DNA from 2 places in the Neorhizobium sp. CSC1952 genome. Region 2 is predicted to be linked to the other one. Evidence: predicted binding sites of a transcription regulator. Region 2 holds the regulator's gene; the other holds the start of a gene.
What was found. Region 2 encodes PhoB, which activates phosphate uptake and scavenging genes when phosphate is short. Its sites were predicted from a motif close to TGTCATNNANCTGTCAT; they were not measured.
Positions count from the first base shown of each region.

Region 1: QTA58_RS11030 (DUF2794 domain-containing protein) is a predicted target of PhoB. The motif match lies at 2,975-2,991, and genes of this name have one in related genera.

Region 1 covers NZ_CP128416.1:2,243,557-2,249,492, reverse strand. Annotated here, with positions in the region: gene QTA58_RS11045 (ABC transporter permease) at 1-843, shown strand, start outside; gene QTA58_RS11040 (Bax inhibitor-1/YccA family protein) at 1,075-1,821, shown strand; gene QTA58_RS11035 (GNAT family N-acetyltransferase) at 1,948-2,505, shown strand; gene QTA58_RS11030 (DUF2794 domain-containing protein) at 2,565-2,954, opposite strand; gene QTA58_RS11025 (thioredoxin family protein) at 3,251-4,000, opposite strand; gene QTA58_RS11020 (sulfite exporter TauE/SafE family protein) at 4,213-4,938, opposite strand; gene acnA (aconitate hydratase AcnA) at 5,141-5,936, opposite strand, start outside.
Region 2 covers NZ_CP128416.1:1,060,563-1,072,623, forward strand. Annotated here, with positions in the region: gene QTA58_RS05500 (O-succinylhomoserine sulfhydrylase) at 1-329, shown strand, start outside; gene apaG (Co2+/Mg2+ efflux protein ApaG) at 485-877, shown strand; gene QTA58_RS05510 (tannase/feruloyl esterase family alpha/beta hydrolase) at 989-2,563, shown strand; gene QTA58_RS05515 (Hsp33 family molecular chaperone) at 2,604-3,590, opposite strand; gene argF (ornithine carbamoyltransferase) at 3,772-4,689, opposite strand; gene QTA58_RS05525 (aspartate aminotransferase family protein) at 4,744-5,940, opposite strand; gene QTA58_RS05530 (GcrA family cell cycle regulator) at 6,349-6,882, shown strand; gene QTA58_RS05535 (PACE efflux transporter) at 7,236-7,670, shown strand; gene phoB (phosphate regulon transcriptional regulator PhoB) at 7,690-8,373, opposite strand; gene phoU (phosphate signaling complex protein PhoU) at 8,416-9,129, opposite strand; gene pstB (phosphate ABC transporter ATP-binding protein PstB) at 9,173-9,988, opposite strand; gene pstA (phosphate ABC transporter permease PstA) at 10,003-11,322, opposite strand; gene pstC (phosphate ABC transporter permease subunit PstC) at 11,319-12,061, opposite strand, start outside.

The sequences.
Region 1 (5,936 bases), 1.2 Mb from region 2:
AACGTGCCGCCTGCCGGCCGCTGGGTCCTGCGCGGCGATCGCGGCATCACCTACGAGGAGACGCTGCCGGAAAATTCGACGCTGACGGCGGGCGAATGGTGGCCGGCCGACTATTCCGGCGAGCCGCTCGTCTCCTTCTCGGCGGAAGAGGCCGGCGAGCTCGGCCTGAAGCTCGGCGATACGGTCACCGTCAACGTGCTCGGCCGCAACATCACCGCCCGCATCGCCAATTTCCGCAATGTCGAGTGGGAATCGCTCTCCATCAATTTCGTGATGGTCTTTTCGCCCAATACCTTCCGCGGCGCGCCGCATGCCTGGCTCGCCACGCTGACCGATCCTTCCGCCACCGCCCAGGAGGAGGCCTCCATCCTGCGCGCGGTCACCAACGCCTATCCGACCATCACCAGCGTGCGGGTGAAGGATGCGATCGACATCGTCGACCAGCTCGTCGGCCAGCTCGCGACGGCGATCCGTGCCGCGGCGGCCGTAGCGCTCATCGCCTCCGTCCTCGTCCTCGCCGGCGCGCTCGCCGCCGGCAACCGCGCCCGCACCCACGACGCCGTCATCCTCAAGACCCTCGGCGGCACGAGACGGATGCTGATGCGCGCCTTCTCCTACGAATACATGATCCTCGGTGCGGCGACCGCCGTCTTCGCCCTTCTCGCGGGCGGCGTCTCCGCCTGGTTCGTGGTCAGCCGGATCATGCGGATGCCGTCCGCCTTCCTGCCGGACGTTGCACTCCTCACCCTCGCCGTTTCGCTGGTGCTGACCGTCGGGATCGGTCTTGCCGGCACCTGGCGGATCCTCGGCCAGAAGGCCGCGCCGGTGCTCCGCGAACTGTGACTCGCCCGTAGGTGGCGTTTTCCGCCAACTCTCGGGACAAAATCCCGCATGAACGTCCCATAGGTTGCTAAATCGCGCCTGCGGCTTGCGTTTTTCGCTGGCGACACCCTTGTATGTGAAGCAATCTCGCATCATATTTGACGGCAGGCTTGCTGAAGCTCCGCAGCGGCGCCTGGGTCTGACAAAGGGGGCCCGACACCGTGACTAACTTCGGAGCTTAAAGAGGAAACAATGGCTGACTTCAACAACTACCAGAATCGGATGGCGCAGACTCGCGCGCAATCCGGTGCGATGATCGACGAAGGCCTCCGTACCTATATGCTGAAGGTTTACAACCTGATGGCACTCGGGCTTGCGATCACCGGCGTTGCGGCCTTCCTGACATGGCAGATGGCGGTTGCCGACGGCCAGCTTACGGCTTTCGGCCAGATGCTGTATGCCAGCCCGCTCAAGTGGGTGGTCATGCTGGCTCCGCTGGCGATGGTCTTCTTCCTGAGCTTCCGCATCAACTCGATGAGCGTCGCCGCCGCGCAGACGACCTTCTGGATCTATGCAGCCCTGATGGGCCTGTCGCTGTCCTCGATCTTCCTGGTCTTCACCGGCCAGAGCATCGTGCAGACCTTCTTCGTCACGGCCGCCTCCTTCGGCGCGCTGTCGCTCTATGGCTACACGACCAAGAAGGACCTGTCCGCGATGGGTTCGTTCCTGATCATGGGCCTCTTCGGCCTGATCATCGCGTCCATCGTCAACATCTTCCTGGCTTCGTCTGCCCTCGGCTTCGCCATCTCCGTGATCGGCGTGCTGATCTTCGCAGGCCTCACCGCCTACGACACGCAGAAGATCAAGGAAATGTACTTCGATGGCGACGACGTGGCCGTCATGGGCCGCAAGGCGATCATGGGCGCTCTGACGCTCTACCTCGACTTCATCAACCTCTTCATGTTCCTGCTGCAGTTCCTCGGCAATCGCAACGAATAACGGCACAGGACAATGAATACGAAGAAGGCGGCTTTCGGGCCGCCTTTTTTGTTGCCTGCCGCCGAAACGCGGCATAGGCTCGGCCGTTCTCACCAGCGACCTGCCCCAACCAACCGCCCTTTCCCGATGACCTTCCACCTCCGCGACGCCAGCCCAGCCGATCTTCCCGCCATTACTGAAATCTACCGCGACAGCGTGCTGAACGGCACCGCGAGCTACGAGATCACCCCGCCGGACCAGGCGGAGATGACGAGCCGGTTCGAGGGGATCAGGAGCAAGGGCTATCCCTATATCGCCGCCGAGGGCGAAGGCGGCGCGTTCCTCGGCTATGCCTATGCCTCTGCATTCCGCACCCGTCCCGCCTATCGCTGGCTGGTCGAGGATTCGATCTACCTCGCACCGGAAGCGCGCGGCCGAGGCGTCGGAAAGGCGCTTTTGAAGGAATTGCTCGTCCGCTGCGAAGCGCTCGGCTTCCGGCAGATGATCGCGGTCATCGGCGGCGCGAGCGCCGCTTCCGTCTCGCTTCATCGAAGCCTCGGCTTCGAGATGACCGGCACGCTGAAAGGCACCGGCTTCAAGCACGGAAAATGGCTGGACACGGTCCTGATGCAGATCAGCCTCGGCGAGGGCACCGCCACGAGCCCCGATCCGAACACCTATCCCGGCTCGCTGTTTGCCGAATAAAGCGAGCTGCCCGAAAGGCGGTCGGGATACGGGTGCGATCAATCCAAAGGTGAGGTCGATCAGTCGATCAGTTTCAACACCTTGTCGAAGACCTTGAGCACCTGCGGCAGCTCATGGCCGCGCTTGAGGATCGTGCCGTGCGTGTTGAGCACGCTATAGGCCCCCTGCTTGTTGGCGAGCTTCGGATTCTTCTCGATCCGGAAGAGCGGCATTTCGCCCGACCGCTTGAAGACGGAAAACACCGCCCGGTCCTTGAGGTGGTCGATCGCGTAATCCTTCCACTCCCCTTCGCCGACCATCCGGCCGTAGATTCTGAGAATCGCGTCGAGTTCGCGCCGGTGGAAGGTTACCGGAACGGGATCGCGGCTCTGCCGATATTCACTGAGGTTGACGACGACGGCTGTGTCCCGGGGTCTTTCGCCCCCCGGCAATTCCGGCTGATCGGTCATCAAGGCTCCCAACTCGTCAAATGTCAGAGGTGTGACAGTGTGCCCGAGAGTCGCGAAAAAGCAACCCCGGCGCCTCCCCTGTGGACGGGCCGCACGTTTTTATTCTTGCCCCATTTCGAACAAAACAGTGCCCGATTTCGAAGCGAGATTGCTTGCGTTGGTTGGCGCGGTTCTCGCGCCATATGGCCCGGTCTGGTACATTGACCCTTACCCCCAGCCCCCCAATGTTTCTGGATCGGGCCGCCGACACCTCACCTGAACCCGAAGAACGAGACGGCCCCGCGCAGGGGCTTGGATCAGTATTTCTTGCGCCCGGCCATCAGGATCGTGGCGCCGAGGATCGCGGCCGGCTCGCCGCCGGGACCGGAGGCCTGCAGCAGGATCGCGCAGCCATCCTTCTTGGATTTGCCCATCAGCTTGCCCGGCAGGGTCAGCTTCATGCTCTGGCCGTCCCACGTGCCGACGGACTGCACGTCATAGACGGCGTGCCAGTATTCCATGTTCTTGCCGCTGTTCTCGCCCTTGGTCACCTCCACCTGCTGGTGCTTGGTGAAATAGGCGACCACGACGTCCGCCTGCCCCTTGCCGGCGCCGATCTCGATCTCGATCTGGTCGCCGCGCATGGCCGCAGTTACCGGCACGATCAGTCCCTTGCCTGCCGCGCCGAGTTCCATGATCTTGCTGTTGATGACGGAAATATCCGTTCCCTTCACATGATCGCGGCCGTTGATGATCGCCTGCGGCGTGTAGACGCCGCTGCGGCCGAGCGTCTTGGCGTAGCCGTACTGCCGCTCGGTATTCTCCCTGGAGCTCAGGGTGTCGGTCCAGCCGAGATAGTTCCAGTAATCCACGTGATAGGAGAGCGCCACCACATCACCCTGCGCCGCCAGGTTCCCGAGTGTCGCATCGGCAGGCGGGCAGGACGAGCAGCCCTGGGAGGTGAAGAGTTCGACCACGCCCTTTGGCGCCCGTACCTCCCCCGCCAGCGCGACGCCCGCGTAAAGCAGGCCCGCAAGAAGGATTACGGAGCGGAAACGAAACGGCATAGGTGGCTGACCTCTTCATCAGGGTAACTGTTATCCACGATTGCCCGCGGCAATCAAGGGCGATCAACGGCTAACGCTCGGGCTGGCGGAAAGTAACCATCCCGCCGCCTCAAGAGAAAGTCACGAAGGGGTGAGGACCGGATAATTGATCACCTTCCTGACACATTCCCTTGGCCGCATCCCGCTCTCTGGCGGACTTCGTCAAATCAGCTTCAGCATGCCTGCGTGAAATAAACGGCGCCGACGCCGGTGACGATCCAGCGCGTCCAGGCACGGAAATTGGCGTCCGTCATCTTCTGCAGGATGTCGTTTCCGGCCCTTGCTCCGAGAATGGCGATCGGCGCGGCGATCAGGATGGAGGCCCAGTCGGCCGGCGGCAGCGCGGTCGCCGCGTTCCAGTAGAACACCACTTTGGTGGCGTGCGAGGCCACCTGCACCGCAGCCTTGGTGGCGATCACCTTGCGCCGGTCCATCATCGTGCGGATGAAGAAGATGTCGATCGTCGGGCCGGAAACGCCGACGCCCACCGTCAGCGCGCCCGCGATCAGCCCGCAGACGAGGGCATGGTGAGGCTTGGACGCGTCGAGTTGCAGCTTCGAGACCGGCAGCCAGACGAGGATCGGCATCAGGCCGATCGCGATCGACACCACGACAATGTCCGGCTGGTAGTCGACGATCAGCAGGACGATGCTCGAAATGACGAGGCCGAGGCCTAGGATGGCGAGAATCCTGTAGTCGATATAGGCCCGGGAAAACCAGGCGCGCGAGCCGTTCGACACCATCTGGATGACGCCATGGATGGCGATGGCTGTCCCGACCGGGTAGAGGAAGAGCAGGATCCAGAGCAGGATCAGCCCGCCTGCCATGCCGAAGATGCCCGAGAGCAGCGATGTCACGAAGACGGTGACGGCCATTCCGATGAGGATGACGACGGTCAAGGGCACGAGACCTTAGGTATTGGAAGCCGCCCCTCATCCGCCTGCCGGCACCTTCACCACATCGGGACAGGGAGAAGGGCACGGGCCGCAAACTCTTAAGTCCCCTCTCCCCGCATGCGGGGAGAGGGCCAGGGTGAGGGGCAGCCTAACTCACGTGGAAAATCAGTGACCCGCCGGCCTGGCCGGCGGGTGGCTGTTATCGTCAGGCGGCGAGATCGCGCAGAACGGTCTGCAGGATGCCGCCGTTGTTCATGTAGATGACCTCGTCGAGCGTATCGATGCGGCAGAGGATGTTGATTTCCTTCACCGTGCCGTCGCCATAGGTGATCTTGGCCTTCTTCCACTCGCGCGGCTTGATGTCGCCTTCGAGACCCTCGATGGTGACGGTCTCGTCGCCCTTGAGGTTAAGGCTCGCCCAGGTCGTGCCCTCTTCGAAGACGAACGGAACGACGCCCATGCCGACCAGGTTCGAGCGGTGGATGCGCTCGAAGGACTGGGCGATGACGGCCTTGACGCCGAGCAGGTTGGTGCCCTTCGCGGCCCAGTCGCGCGACGAGCCGTTGCCGTATTCGACGCCCGCGAAGATGACGAGCGGAACGCCCTCTTCCTTGTATTTCATCGCCGCGTCGTAGATCGACATCTCTTCCTTCGACGGATAGTGGATGGTGTAGCCACCTTCCTTGCCGTTCGGGCCGAGCATGTGGTTGCGGATGCGGATGTTGGCGAAGGTGCCGCGCATCATGACCTCATGGTTGCCGCGGCGCGTGCCGTACTGGTTGAAGTCGGCAACGCCGACCCCATGCTCGGTGAGATAGGCACCGGCGGGCGAAGCCGCCTTGATCGAACCGGCCGGCGAGATGTGGTCGGTGGTGATCTTGTCGCCGAAAAGGCCGAGGACGCGGGCGCCCTTGATGTCCTTGATCCCGGCGCCCTTCTTGCCCATGCCGACGAAGTAGGGCGGGTTCTGCACATAGGTCGACTGGTCGTCCCAGGCATAG
Region 2 (12,061 bases):
ATCCCGGCCGCAAGGACCATCCGCAGGCCGATATCATCGCCAGGCAGATGAAGGGCGGCTCGACGCTGGTCTGCTTCGAGCTGAAGGGCGGCAAGGAAGCGGCGTTCAAGTTCCAGAACGCGCTCGATATCGTCACGATCTCCAACAATCTCGGCGACACGCGCAGCCTGATCACCCATCCGGCGACGACGACGCACAAGAACCTCACGGACGAAGCCCGCGCCGAACTCGGCATCTCGCCCGGCACCGTGCGCCTCTCCGCCGGCATCGAAGACACCGAGGATCTGATCGAGGATTTCGCCAAGGCGCTCTCCAAGATCGCGGCCTGAGATCCGTCATGGTGAATCCGGGCTTACCGGATTCACCATATCAGTTATCCCTAACTTCAAGAAACGCTCACACCCGGTTGTTCAAGCCGCGAGATTTCTTGACGTTCCGGTAATCAGGTACAATATCGGATGCCTGAGCATTGTTGAGGTGCAACATGTATCGCGCCCGGACAAAAGACATCGAAGTCGCCGTCGAGCCCTACTATCTGGAGGAGCAATCCAGTCCGGAAGAGAGCCGCTATGTCTGGGGCTACCGCATCGTCATCGAAAACCATTCGCCCGTTTCCGTACGGCTGGTGCATCGCTACTGGCACATCACCGACCAGAACGGCGTGGTGGACGAGGTCGACGGGCCCGGTGTGGTGGGCGAGCAGCCGCGGCTGCAGCCCGGCGATTCGTACGAATATTCCTCGGGCTGCCCGCTCGACACGCCATCGGGCATGATGTTCGGCCACTACGACATGCAGACGGACGAGGGAGAGACCTTCAAGGTGACGATCCCCGCCTTCTCGCTGGACTCTCCCGGCCTCCTTCGGGTGCTGAACTGACGCGGGCGATCCGCAGCCGATAAGTTATGGACCGCTTCGGCTTTTCTATTTGTTGCCTCCCCGCATCTTCGGCATGCTCACGCCGTCAAACGGTCTTTGGGAGGAGAACCTGTGACAAGGCTCATTCTATCTGCGTCCTGTGCCCTGCTGGCGCTGGCGGCGTTCAGCCCTGCGCTCGCCCAGAACAAAAGCAGCTTCATCGATCAGAAGGACAGGCCTGATCTTTCGGCCGCGACCGTCTCGCCGCAGATCGCCTGCGGCATGCTGAACGGCCAGTCCTTCGCCGACGTCACGACGCTGAAGGCCACGCATGTGGCGGGCGTCGGCTCCGTGCCGGGACATTGCCAGGTGACGGGCTATATCCGCCCGCAGATCCGTTTCGAGATCACGCTGCCCGACGACTGGAACCGGCGGCTCTACATGTTCGGCAACGGGGGCTATGCCGGCGAGGACCTTGCGGCTCCATCGCGTATCACGACCCGCAACGCCGCCCTTTCGAAGGGCTTCCTGACGGTTCAGCAGAATACCGGCCATGACGCCGTCACCTACAAGCTCGGCGATTTCGCCCAGGATCTCGACCTTCTGATCGACTACGGTTCCCGTGCCGTGCATGTGACGGTCGGGACCGCCAAGGCGATCGCCGCGCGCTATTACGACCGGCATCCTTCCTTCTCCTATTGGGACGGCTGCTCGACCGGCGGCCGCCAGGGGCTTATCTCGGCGCAGCGTTATCCCAGCGATTTCGACGGCATCCTGGCCGGCGCGCCGGTGCTCGACCTCACCAACACGCAGATCTGGGGCATCTGGAACGCCCAGGCGCTCCTGAAAGCGCCGATCAGCAGGGCACAGCTTCCCGCGCTGGCCAAGGCGGTGATGGACAAGTGCGACGGGATCGACGGCGCCAAGGACGGGCTGATCGCCGATCCGCGCCAGTGCAATTTCGATCCGGCCAAGGATCTGAAGATCTGCGAAGCCGGCGGTTCCGACTGCTTCACCAATGCGCAGGTGGAAACGCTGAAGACACTGGCCGGCGGCGTGAAGATCAAGGGCGAGACGGTGTTTCCCGGCGTGCAGTTCGGCACCGAGGGCGTCGACGCCTCCGGCACGAGCGGCTGGGACATGTGGATGGTTTCCGAAGAGGGGCCGAGCCGGCAGCTCGCCTATGGCGAGACTTTCGTGAAGAACATGGCCATGCTGCCCGCCTCCGGCAAGGCGATCGACTGGAAGACCTTCGATTTCGACAAGGAATATCCGAAGATCGGCATGATCCGGGAGATCGTCGACGCCACCAATCCGGACCTTGGCGAATTCGAAAAGCGCGGCGGGCGGATGATCACCTATTTCGGCTGGTCGGACCCGGCGCTCAACCCGATGATGGGCGTCAACTACTATGAATCCGTCCGCAAAACGATGGGCGCGGACCGGACGGCGGAATTCTACCGCCTCTTCATGGTGCCCGGCATGTTCCACTGCAGCATGGGCTACGGCACCGACGTCTTCGACGCCTTCACGCCGCTGATGGACTGGGTCGAAAACGGCAAGGCGCCCGAGGTGATCCAGGCGAGCCAGATGAAGGACGGCAAGCCGGCCATGACCCGCCCGCTCTGCCCCTATCCGCAGGTGGCGAAATATTCCGGCAGCGGCGATCTCAAGGACGGAGCCAATTTCGAGTGCAAGGCGCCGTGAATGCTCTTCCTTCTCCCCGGCGGGGAGAAGGAAGAGCAAATTATGCGGCCGCGAATTCGGCGGCTTCGTAGCGATAGGTGGTCGAGCAGAATTCGCAGGTGACGGCGATCTGGCCGTCTTCCTGGCTCGCCTCGATCTCCTCGGCGGTGAAGCCGGCGAGCACGCTCTTGATCTTCTCGCGCGAGCAACTGCAGCGGTCGTGAACCGTCTGCGGTTCGTAGACCCGCACGCCCCGTTCATGGAAGAGGCGGAAGAGCAGGCGCTCGATCGCAACTTGCGGATCGGTGAGTTCGTCCGTGTCGATGGTCTCGACCAGGGAACGGGCTTCCGTCCAGGCGTCGTCGGCAATATCCGTCTCGCGGTCGTCGCCGTCGCCGCCATGCAGGTCCGGCTGGCGCATGCGCTCAGGGGCCTGCGGCAGGAACTGCGCCACGAGGCCGCCCGCCCGCCAGTTGTGACGCGGCTTGCCTTCGGCATCGCGGTCGAAAAGCTCGGCCACGCCGAGGCGCACCTTGGTCGGGATCTGCTCCGACTGGCGGAAATAAACGCCGGCGATCTCTTCGAGCGAAGACCCGTCGAGCGGCACGATGCCCTGGTAGGGCTGCATGCCGCGGCCCTGATCGATGGTGAAGGCGAGCACGCCGCGCCCGAGAAGATCAGGAGGCGAGGTCCTGCCCTCTTCGACGGCAGCGGCCAGCGCTTCCTCGTCATAACGGGCATAGGCGCGCAGCGCATCCGGCGTCGAGAAGTCCGCAACCAGCAGGTCGACTGGGCCGTCGCCCTTGGTCTGGACCGTGAACTTGCCGTCGAACTTCAGCGACGTGCCGAGCAGAGCCGTCAGAACGATCGCTTCCGCCAGCAGCCGCGCGACCGGGGCCGGATATTCATGGCGGCCGAGAATGGCATTGAGGAGCGGCCCGAGCTGCACCGCCCGGCCGCGGACATCCAGCCCTTCCACCTGGAAAGGCACGACGCGGTCGTCTCCGGCAAAATCGAGATCGTTCAGTTCCACAGTCGCTTCGGCCATGACTTAACTCCTTCACGCCGATACCTTTACACATGCGCAGGCCCGAGCGGAACCGCTGAGCCTGCCGGAACGAGGTCGACGATGTATGTTGAAGCGCCGCCGTCCCCAGAGGAATGCGGCACATTTGAAAGCCGGTAGATGGGACCGGCTCCTTTAAAAATCAAGGCGCGGCCGGCAGGCCTCAGACGGCGCCGAAACACCAGGCGAGAATGGACTTCTGGGCATGCAGGCGGTTTTCCGCCTCATCGAAGACCACCGACTGCGGGCCGTCGATGACCTCATCCGTGACTTCCTCGCCGCGATGGGCCGGCAGGCAGTGCATGAACAGCGCATCCTTGTTGGCCCGCTTCATCAGCGCCCCGTTGACCTGATAGGGCTGGAAGATGTTGTGGCCGCGCGCCTTGTGCTCCTGGTTCATCGAGACCCAGGTATCCGTGACCACGAGATCGACACCGTCTACGGCGCGCTCGGCATCGTGGCAGAGCATGATGTCGCCGCCGTTGTTGCGGGCCCAGTTCAGGAACTTGTCATGCGGCTCGGACCCCATCGGCACCGCCATGTTCATGCGGTAGCCGAAGCGGGCAGCCCCTTCCACGAAGGAATGCAGCACATTGTTGCCGTCGCCGGTCCAGGCGAAGGTCTTGCCCTTCACCGAACCGCGATGCTCCTCGAAGGTCATCAGATCGGCCATGATCTGGCAGGGATGCGTGTCGTCCGTCAGGCCGTTGATGACCGGCACGGTCGCATGCTCGGCCATTTCGACGAGGCGCGCATGGTCCGTGGTGCGGATCATGATCGCATCGACATAGCGGGACAGGACCTTCGCCGTATCGCCGATCGTTTCGGCGCGGCCGAGCTGCATCTCGGTGCCGGAGAGGAAAAGCGTCTCGCCGCCGAGCTGGCGCATGCCGACATCGAAGGAGACGCGGGTACGCGTCGACGGCTTTTCGAAGATCATCGCCAGCATCTTGCCGGCAAGCGGCTTTTCCGCCGTGCCGGCCTTGGTCGCCTGCTTGCGCGTCTTGGCGTCGTCGAGGATCGTCCTGAGATCCGCCGAGGACATGGCGGAAAGATCGAGAAAATGCTTCGGTGCGGCCATCTTAACGGTTCCCTATCGAGAGGGAACCATCGAATGGCGCCCTCTTCCTGCCCCTCAGGCGGATTTCTTCAGTTCGGCGGAGGAAAGCTTTTCCGCCGCCTTTTCAAGGCGGGCAAGCCCCTCGCGGGCCTCCTCGGCGGTGACGGTCAGCGGCGGCAGGAGGCGCACCACATTGTCGCCGGCCGGGACGCCCAGCAGATGTTCGTTGCGCATGGCGACGACGAGATCGCCGGCGGGCACCTTGGCCTTGACGCCCAGCAACAGGCCTTCGCCGCGGACGTCCTCGATGACGTTCGGGAAGCGATCCTTGAGCGCTGCGAGACCCTGTCGGAAGACAAGGGCCACGTCGCGGACATGCTGAAGAAACCCGTCGTCCAGGATCACGTCCAGAACGGCATTGCCGACGGCGACGGCGAGCGGATTGCCGCCATAGGTCGTGCCATGGGTGCCGGCCGTCATGCCCGAAGCCGCGTCCGCGGTCGCGAGGCAGGCGCCGAGCGGGAAACCGCCGCCGATGCCCTTGGCAAGCGCCATGATATCCGGCGCGACGCCCGACCACTCGTAGGCAAAGAGCTTGCCGGTGCGGCCGACGCCCGTCTGCACCTCGTCGAAAACCAGGAGCAGGCCGTTGTCATCGCAGATCTTGCGCAGCGCCTGCAGGAATTCCTTCGGAACCGGACGGATACCGCCCTCGCCCTGGATCGGCTCGATGAGAATAGCAGCCGTCTTTTCCGTGACGACGGCTTTCAAAGCTTCCAGATCGCCGAAAGGCACCTGGTCGAACCCTTCGACCTTCGGCCCGAAGCCTTCCAGATACTTCGCCTGACCGCCGGCGGCGATGGTCGCAAGCGTGCGGCCGTGGAAGGCCCCTTCGAAGGTCACGATATGGAAACGTTCCGGATGGCCCTTCACATACTGGTACCGGCGGGCCGTCTTGATGGCGCATTCCAGCGCCTCCGCACCGGAATTCGTGAAGAACACCTTGTCCGCGAAGGATTTCTCGGCGAGGCGACGCGACAGGGTCTCCTGGCCCGGCACTTCATAGAGATTGGAGGTGTGCCAGACCTTCTCGGCCTGAGCCTTCAGCGCCTCGACGAGATGGGGATGGGCATGGCCGAGCGAGTTGACCGCGACGCCCGATCCGAAATCGAGATATCGCTCGCCGCTTTCCGTCACGAGCCATACGCCCTCGCCGCGTTCGAAGCGCAACGGGGCCCGGGCAAAGGTGTCGAAAAGCGCGGCTTCAGCCATGGCGACATCACTCCTCTAGGCAGTCCGAAAGACCGGCCAAAACGGCCGGAAAAATCAAAAATGCCGCCCAATGGGGCGGCGGGGGCACTATCGGGGTTTAGGGCCCGAATGTCAACAAAGCCCGGCACCTTAGCCGGCTTTGCTAAAGAAACAGGCAGGCGCCTGCATATGTGACAAAAATGACTCTCTCCAACAGCAAGTTGGGGAAAACCAAGAAATCGATTCCTGCAGATTCTCCCGACTCTTGCCACGGAGTCAGCCTCACACTAGGTTAATCGTCAATTACTAGACTGCATGCGGCGGAACTAGTCACCTCAAGCATAGATGTAGTGGGTGTTGCGGAATGATGTCTGCAGCAAAGGTGGAAGGATTCTGCATGCCTGCAACGTCCAAAGGCGGAGAACGGGCATGAACTGGACAGACGAGCGCGTCGAAAAACTGAAGAGATTGTGGTCGGAAGGCTTGAGCGCCAGCCAGATCGCCGCACAGCTCGGAGGCGTGAGCCGCAATGCCGTGATCGGCAAGGTGCACCGCCTCAGCCTGCCGGGCCGGGCGAAAGCCGGCGGCACGGTGGCCACGGGCCGTTCGGCCGCCAAGCGGACCACATCGGCGCCCCGGGCTCCGAACTATGCGTCGCGCGTCGCCACCCGGACCGTCGCCCGCGCGGTCGGCGCAACTCTTCTCAAGGAAGAGATCGAAGTCGAGGCTTTCGAGGAGATGGAATATCGTCCGGCCGCCAATGTGGTGGTGCCGATCTCCCGTCGCCTCGCCCTGACGGAACTCACCGAGCGCACCTGCAAGTGGCCGGTCGGCGATCCGCTCAAGGAAGATTTCCACTTCTGCGGCTGCGACTCCCCGGACAATTCGCCCTATTGCGGCTATCACACGCGGCTTGCCTATCAGCCGGTTCACGACCGCCGCAGGGCGAGTGCCCGGGCCTGACACGAACGCGGCACGAGAATGAATTGAAAGCGGGCTTCGAGATCGCTTCAGACTGCCGACAAAGGTTCGAAAATCTCTGATCGTCTTGCTCAGGCCTGTCCCGAGCATCTGCAAACCATCGATGTTTACAGATCCTCGGCACAAGGCCGAGGATGACGCCGAGCGAGACGCAAGATTTGTCATCAAGCTGAAGCGGGCTTCGAGGCCCGCTTTTTTCGTGTGCATGGCAGCTATGCCCTGCCGCGGCTTGCCGAGCAGTGCGAAAGCACCTATCTCAAGGATGCGAGGACGACCTCCCCCAATATCGGGCCAAAACTCCGGGACGACCCGGAACGAACCCACCGGGGAATATCATGCGCTCGACCCGCGACCGTATCCGCCACGCCATCAGCTTCGAAGTCATCGCGCTTCTCATCGTCACGCCGCTCGGGGCGCTTGCCTTCGGCAAACCGCTCTCCGACATCGGCGTCATCGCAATCGGCGGTGCGACGATCGCGACCGGCTGGAACTATCTCTACAATCTCGGTTTCGACCATCTGATGCGGCGGCTGACCGGCGGCACGCAGAAAACGCCGGCAATCCGCGTCGGCCATGCCATCCTTTTCGAGGTAGGCCTGCTGATCGTGCTTCTGCCCTTCGTCGCCTGGTATCTCGATATCAGCCTGTGGGAAGCGCTGGTCATGGACGTGGCTTTTGCCGTCTTCTACGTCTTCTATGCCTTCGCCTTCAACTGGGCCTACGACCGGCTGTTTCCGCTGCCGGAATGGCAGGAGGCTGAGGCGCGATGACGCGCGCCTCTTCCAGCGATCAGGATTCCATCGAATAACCCGCACCGCGGACGGTGCGGATGACATCCTGCATGTTGGAGAAATTCAACGCCTTGCGCAGGCGCCCCACATGCACGTCGACTGTGCGCTCGTCCACGTAGATGTCGTGGCCCCAGACGCCGTCCAGGAGCTGCGAACGGGAGAAGACGCGGCCGGGCGATGCCATCAGGAACTCCAGCAGGCGGAATTCCGTCGGGCCGAGGCGGACCTCACGGCTCTTGCGATGCACGCGGTGGGTCTCGCGGTCGAGCTCGATGTCGCCGCAGCGCAGAACGCTGGAGAGCACTTCCGGGCGCGCCCGCCGCAGCATCGCCTTGACGCGGGCCATAAGCTCCGGCGTCGAGAAGGGCTTGACCACATAGTCGTCCGCACCCGTGGCCAGGCCGCGGACACGCTCGCTCTCCTCGCCGCGGGCCGTCAGCATGATGATCGGCAGGCGCTCGGTTTCCGGGCGCATGCGCAGGCGCCGGCAGAGTTCGATGCCGGAAACGCCGGGCAGCATCCAGTCGAGGATCAGAAGATCCGGCGTGCGCTCCTGAAGCCTTATCTCGGCCTCGTCCCCCCGCAGGATCGTCTCGACGTCATAACCTTCGGCTTCGAGATTGTAGCGAAGAAGCACGCTCAGCGCTTCCTCATCCTCCACGACAGCGATTTTTGGCAGCATTCTCACCCTGCTCCGTCAGCATTCCGTCATTCGGTGCCGTTTTTACTCGGTAACGGCGCCGAGCGTGTTCGACGTATCGTCCTTCGGACGCTCGCCTTCCGGCTGGGCACCCGTCGTCATGTAGTAGATCGTCTCGGCGATGTTGGTGGCGTGGTCGCCGATCCGCTCGATGTTCTTGGCGCAGAACAGCAGATGCGTGCAGGTGGTGATATTGCGCGGATCCTCCATCATGTAGGTGAGGAGCTCGCGGAACAGGGACGTGTACATCGCGTCGATTTCCTCGTCGCGGATGCGGATCGCTTCCGCCTTCTCGGCGGACCGGCTCGCATAGACGTCGAGCACTTCCTTGAGCTGCACGAGCGCGAGATCGGAAAGGTGCTCGATGCCGCGGGCAAGCTTGCGCGGCACGCCGGTGCCCTGAACCGCGATGACCCGCTTGGCGGTGTTCTTGCCGAGATCGCCGACGCGTTCCAGATCGCCGGCGATGCGCAAGGTGCCGACGATCTCGCGCAGGTCGGACGCCATCGGCTGGCGCTTGGCGATCGTGACGATCGCCTTGTCCTGGATCTCGCGCTCGGCGTGATCCAGGATCACGTCGTCGGAGATGACCTTCTGGGCAAGCGCCGAGTCGGAATTCACAAGCGCGCGTACGGCGTCCGAGCACATCTGCTCGGCAAGACCGCCCATTTCGGAAATGCGGCGGCTCAGATATTTCAGTTCGTCGTCGTAGGCCGACAGGATATGGGTCGATGCCATCTTCTAATCCTCGAAATTGATGTCAGGCGGCACAGCCGGCCGATCAGCCGAAACGGCCCATGATGTAATCCTGGGTGCGCTGGTCGTCCGGGTTGGTGAACATCTTGTCCGTGTCGTTCTCCTCGACCAGCTGGCCGAGGTGGAACATGGCGGTGCGCTGGGACACACGGGCGGCCTGCTGCATCGAGTGCGTCACGATGACGATCGTGTAGTTGGCGCGCAGCTCGTGGATGAGCTCCTCGACCTTGGCGGTCGCGATCGGGTCGAGCGCCGAGCAGGGTTCGTCCATGAGGATGACTTCCGGCGATACGGCGACCGCGCGGGCGATGCAGAGGCGCTGCTGCTGGCCGCCCGAAAGGCCGGTGCCGGATTCATGCAGGCGGTCCTTGACTTCCGTCCACAGGCCGGCGCGCTGGAGGCTCGCCTCGACGATCTGGTCCATGTCGGCTTTGTTCCTGGCCAGCCCGTGGATGCGCGGGCCGTAGGCGATGTTCTCGTAGATCGACTTCGGGAACGGGTTCGGCTTCTGGAAGACCATGCCGACGCGGGCGCGCAGTTCGACGACATCGATCTGCGGATCGTAGATATCGTCCGTATCGAGGGTGATCTTGCCGGTGACGCGGCAATTCTCGATCGTGTCGTTCATGCGGTTGAGGCAGCGCAGGAAGGTGGACTTGCCGCAGCCAGAGGGACCGATAAGAGCCGTCACGGTGTTTTCGCGGACGTTGAGGTTCACGTCGAAAAGCGCTCGCTTCTCGCCGTAATACACGGACACGTCCTTGCCGATCATCTTATGCGAAACATCACTCATCTTCTGGTCCAGCGCCTTTTCAACTGCTGCTTCCGACATCATGTTCATCGTATCTACTCCTTCTACCAGCGACGCTCAAAGCGCCGCCGCAAGAGAATTGCGCCAACGTTCATTACGATGAGGAACAGGAGCAGGATGATGATCGCTCCCGAGGTACGCTCGACGAACGCGCGCTCGGCTTCGTTCGCCCACATGTAGATCTGCACCGGCAGCGCCGTCGAGGGATCGAGCGGCGTGGTCGGATAGTTGGCCACGAAGGCGACCATGCCGATCAAAAGCAGCGGTGCGGTTTCGCCGAGCGCGTGGGCGAGACCGATGATGGTCCCGGTCAGGATGCCCGGCATGGCAAGCGGCAGGACGTGATGGAAGATCGTCTGCATCTTGGAGGCGCCGAGGCCGAGGGCGGCCGCGCGGATCGATGGCGGCACCGCCTTCAGCGCCGCGCGCGTGGCGATGATGATCGTCGGCAGCGTCATCAGGGTCAGAACCAGGCCACCCACCAGGGAAGCGGAGCGCGGCAGGCCGGCGAAGTTGACGAAGACGGCAAGCCCGAGAAGACCGTAGACGATCGAGGGGACGGCAGCGAGGTTGTTGATGTTCACCTCGATCAGGTCGGTGAACCTGTTCTTCGGGGCGAATTCCTCGAGATAGATCGAGGCGGCGACGCCGATCGGCAGCGACAGGACCAGCACGATCAGCATCATGTAGAACGAACCGATGAGGGCGACACCGACGCCGGCGGCCTCCGGACGGCTCGACGCGCCATTGACGAAAATGCCGGTATTGAAGTGCTTCGCCAGCGCGCCGCTTTCGGCAAGCTGGTTCATCCAGCCCACCTGGCGGTCGGAAACCTTGCGGTTGGTCTCGGGAACCGAAAGATCGATCTGGCCCTTGAAGGCGGAGTCGAGATCGCCTGCGGCCAGCAGCGAGACGGTCTGCGTCGTGCCGATCAGCGACGGATTGGCGACGACCATGTCGCGAAGCTGGGTGCGGACGCCATCCGAGATCATCTGGTTGACGGCGCGCAGCCCGGCACGGTCGTTCTCGGCCACGCCGAGCACCTTGGCAACCGCGTTGCGGGCGAGGATCGGGTAGTTCGCCGTCATCAACTTCTGCGGATCGGTGGCCCGCTCGTTCTGCGGGTCGATGACCTGCTCGGAGAACTCGACCGGCACGGTGATCATCGTCTGCTGGAAGGCGGTATAGCCCTTGGAGACGACCGACCAGATGAGGATCAGCAGGAAGATGATGCCGAAGGACAGGGCGGCTATGCCATAGGCGCGGAAGCGGCGTTCGGCGGCGTAACGGCGCTTGATGCCGATATCGCGACGGGCGGGCTTGGCCTTGGGGATGCCTGCTGCGGGAGAAAGTGCATCGGTCATTCGTACTGCTCCCGATATTTGCGCACGATGTAGAGTGCATAGATGTTGAGGCAAAGCGTGATCGCGAAGAGCGTGATGCCGAGCGCGAAGGCCACCAGGGTCTGCGGCGAGGTGAACTCGAGGTCGCCCGTCAGCTGGCTGACGATCTTGACCGTCACCGTCGTCATCGGCTCGAAGGGATCGAACTGGATGCGGGCGGCGACGCCGGCGGCCAGCACGACGATCATGGTCTCGCCGATGGCGCGGGAAGCGGTCATCAGGATGGCGCCGACGATGCCCGGAAGCGCTGCGGGCAACGTCACGCGCTTGACGGTTTCGGAGCGGGTCGCGCCGAGACCGAGCGAACCGTCGCGCAGGGCGCGAGGCACGGCGGTGATGATGTCGTCGGACAGCGAGGAAACGTAAGGGATCAGCATGATGCCCATGACGAAACCGGCCGTCAGCACGCTTTGCGCCTGGATGAAGTTCATGTAGTCGCCGGTCAGCAGGCCATTCACCTGCGAGGAGAGATCGCGCAGGAAGGGACCGACAACAGTCAGGGCGAAAAAGCCGTAGACGATGGTCGGGATGCCGGCAAGGACTTCAAGCAGCGGCTTGGCGATCGAACGCACCTTCGGCGAGGCATACTCGGACATGTAGATGGCCGAGAAAAGACCGACCGGGACCGCGACGAGCATCGCCACCAGGCCGATATAGAGCGTGCCGAGAAGCAGCGGGATCAGGCCGAACTGGCCTTCCG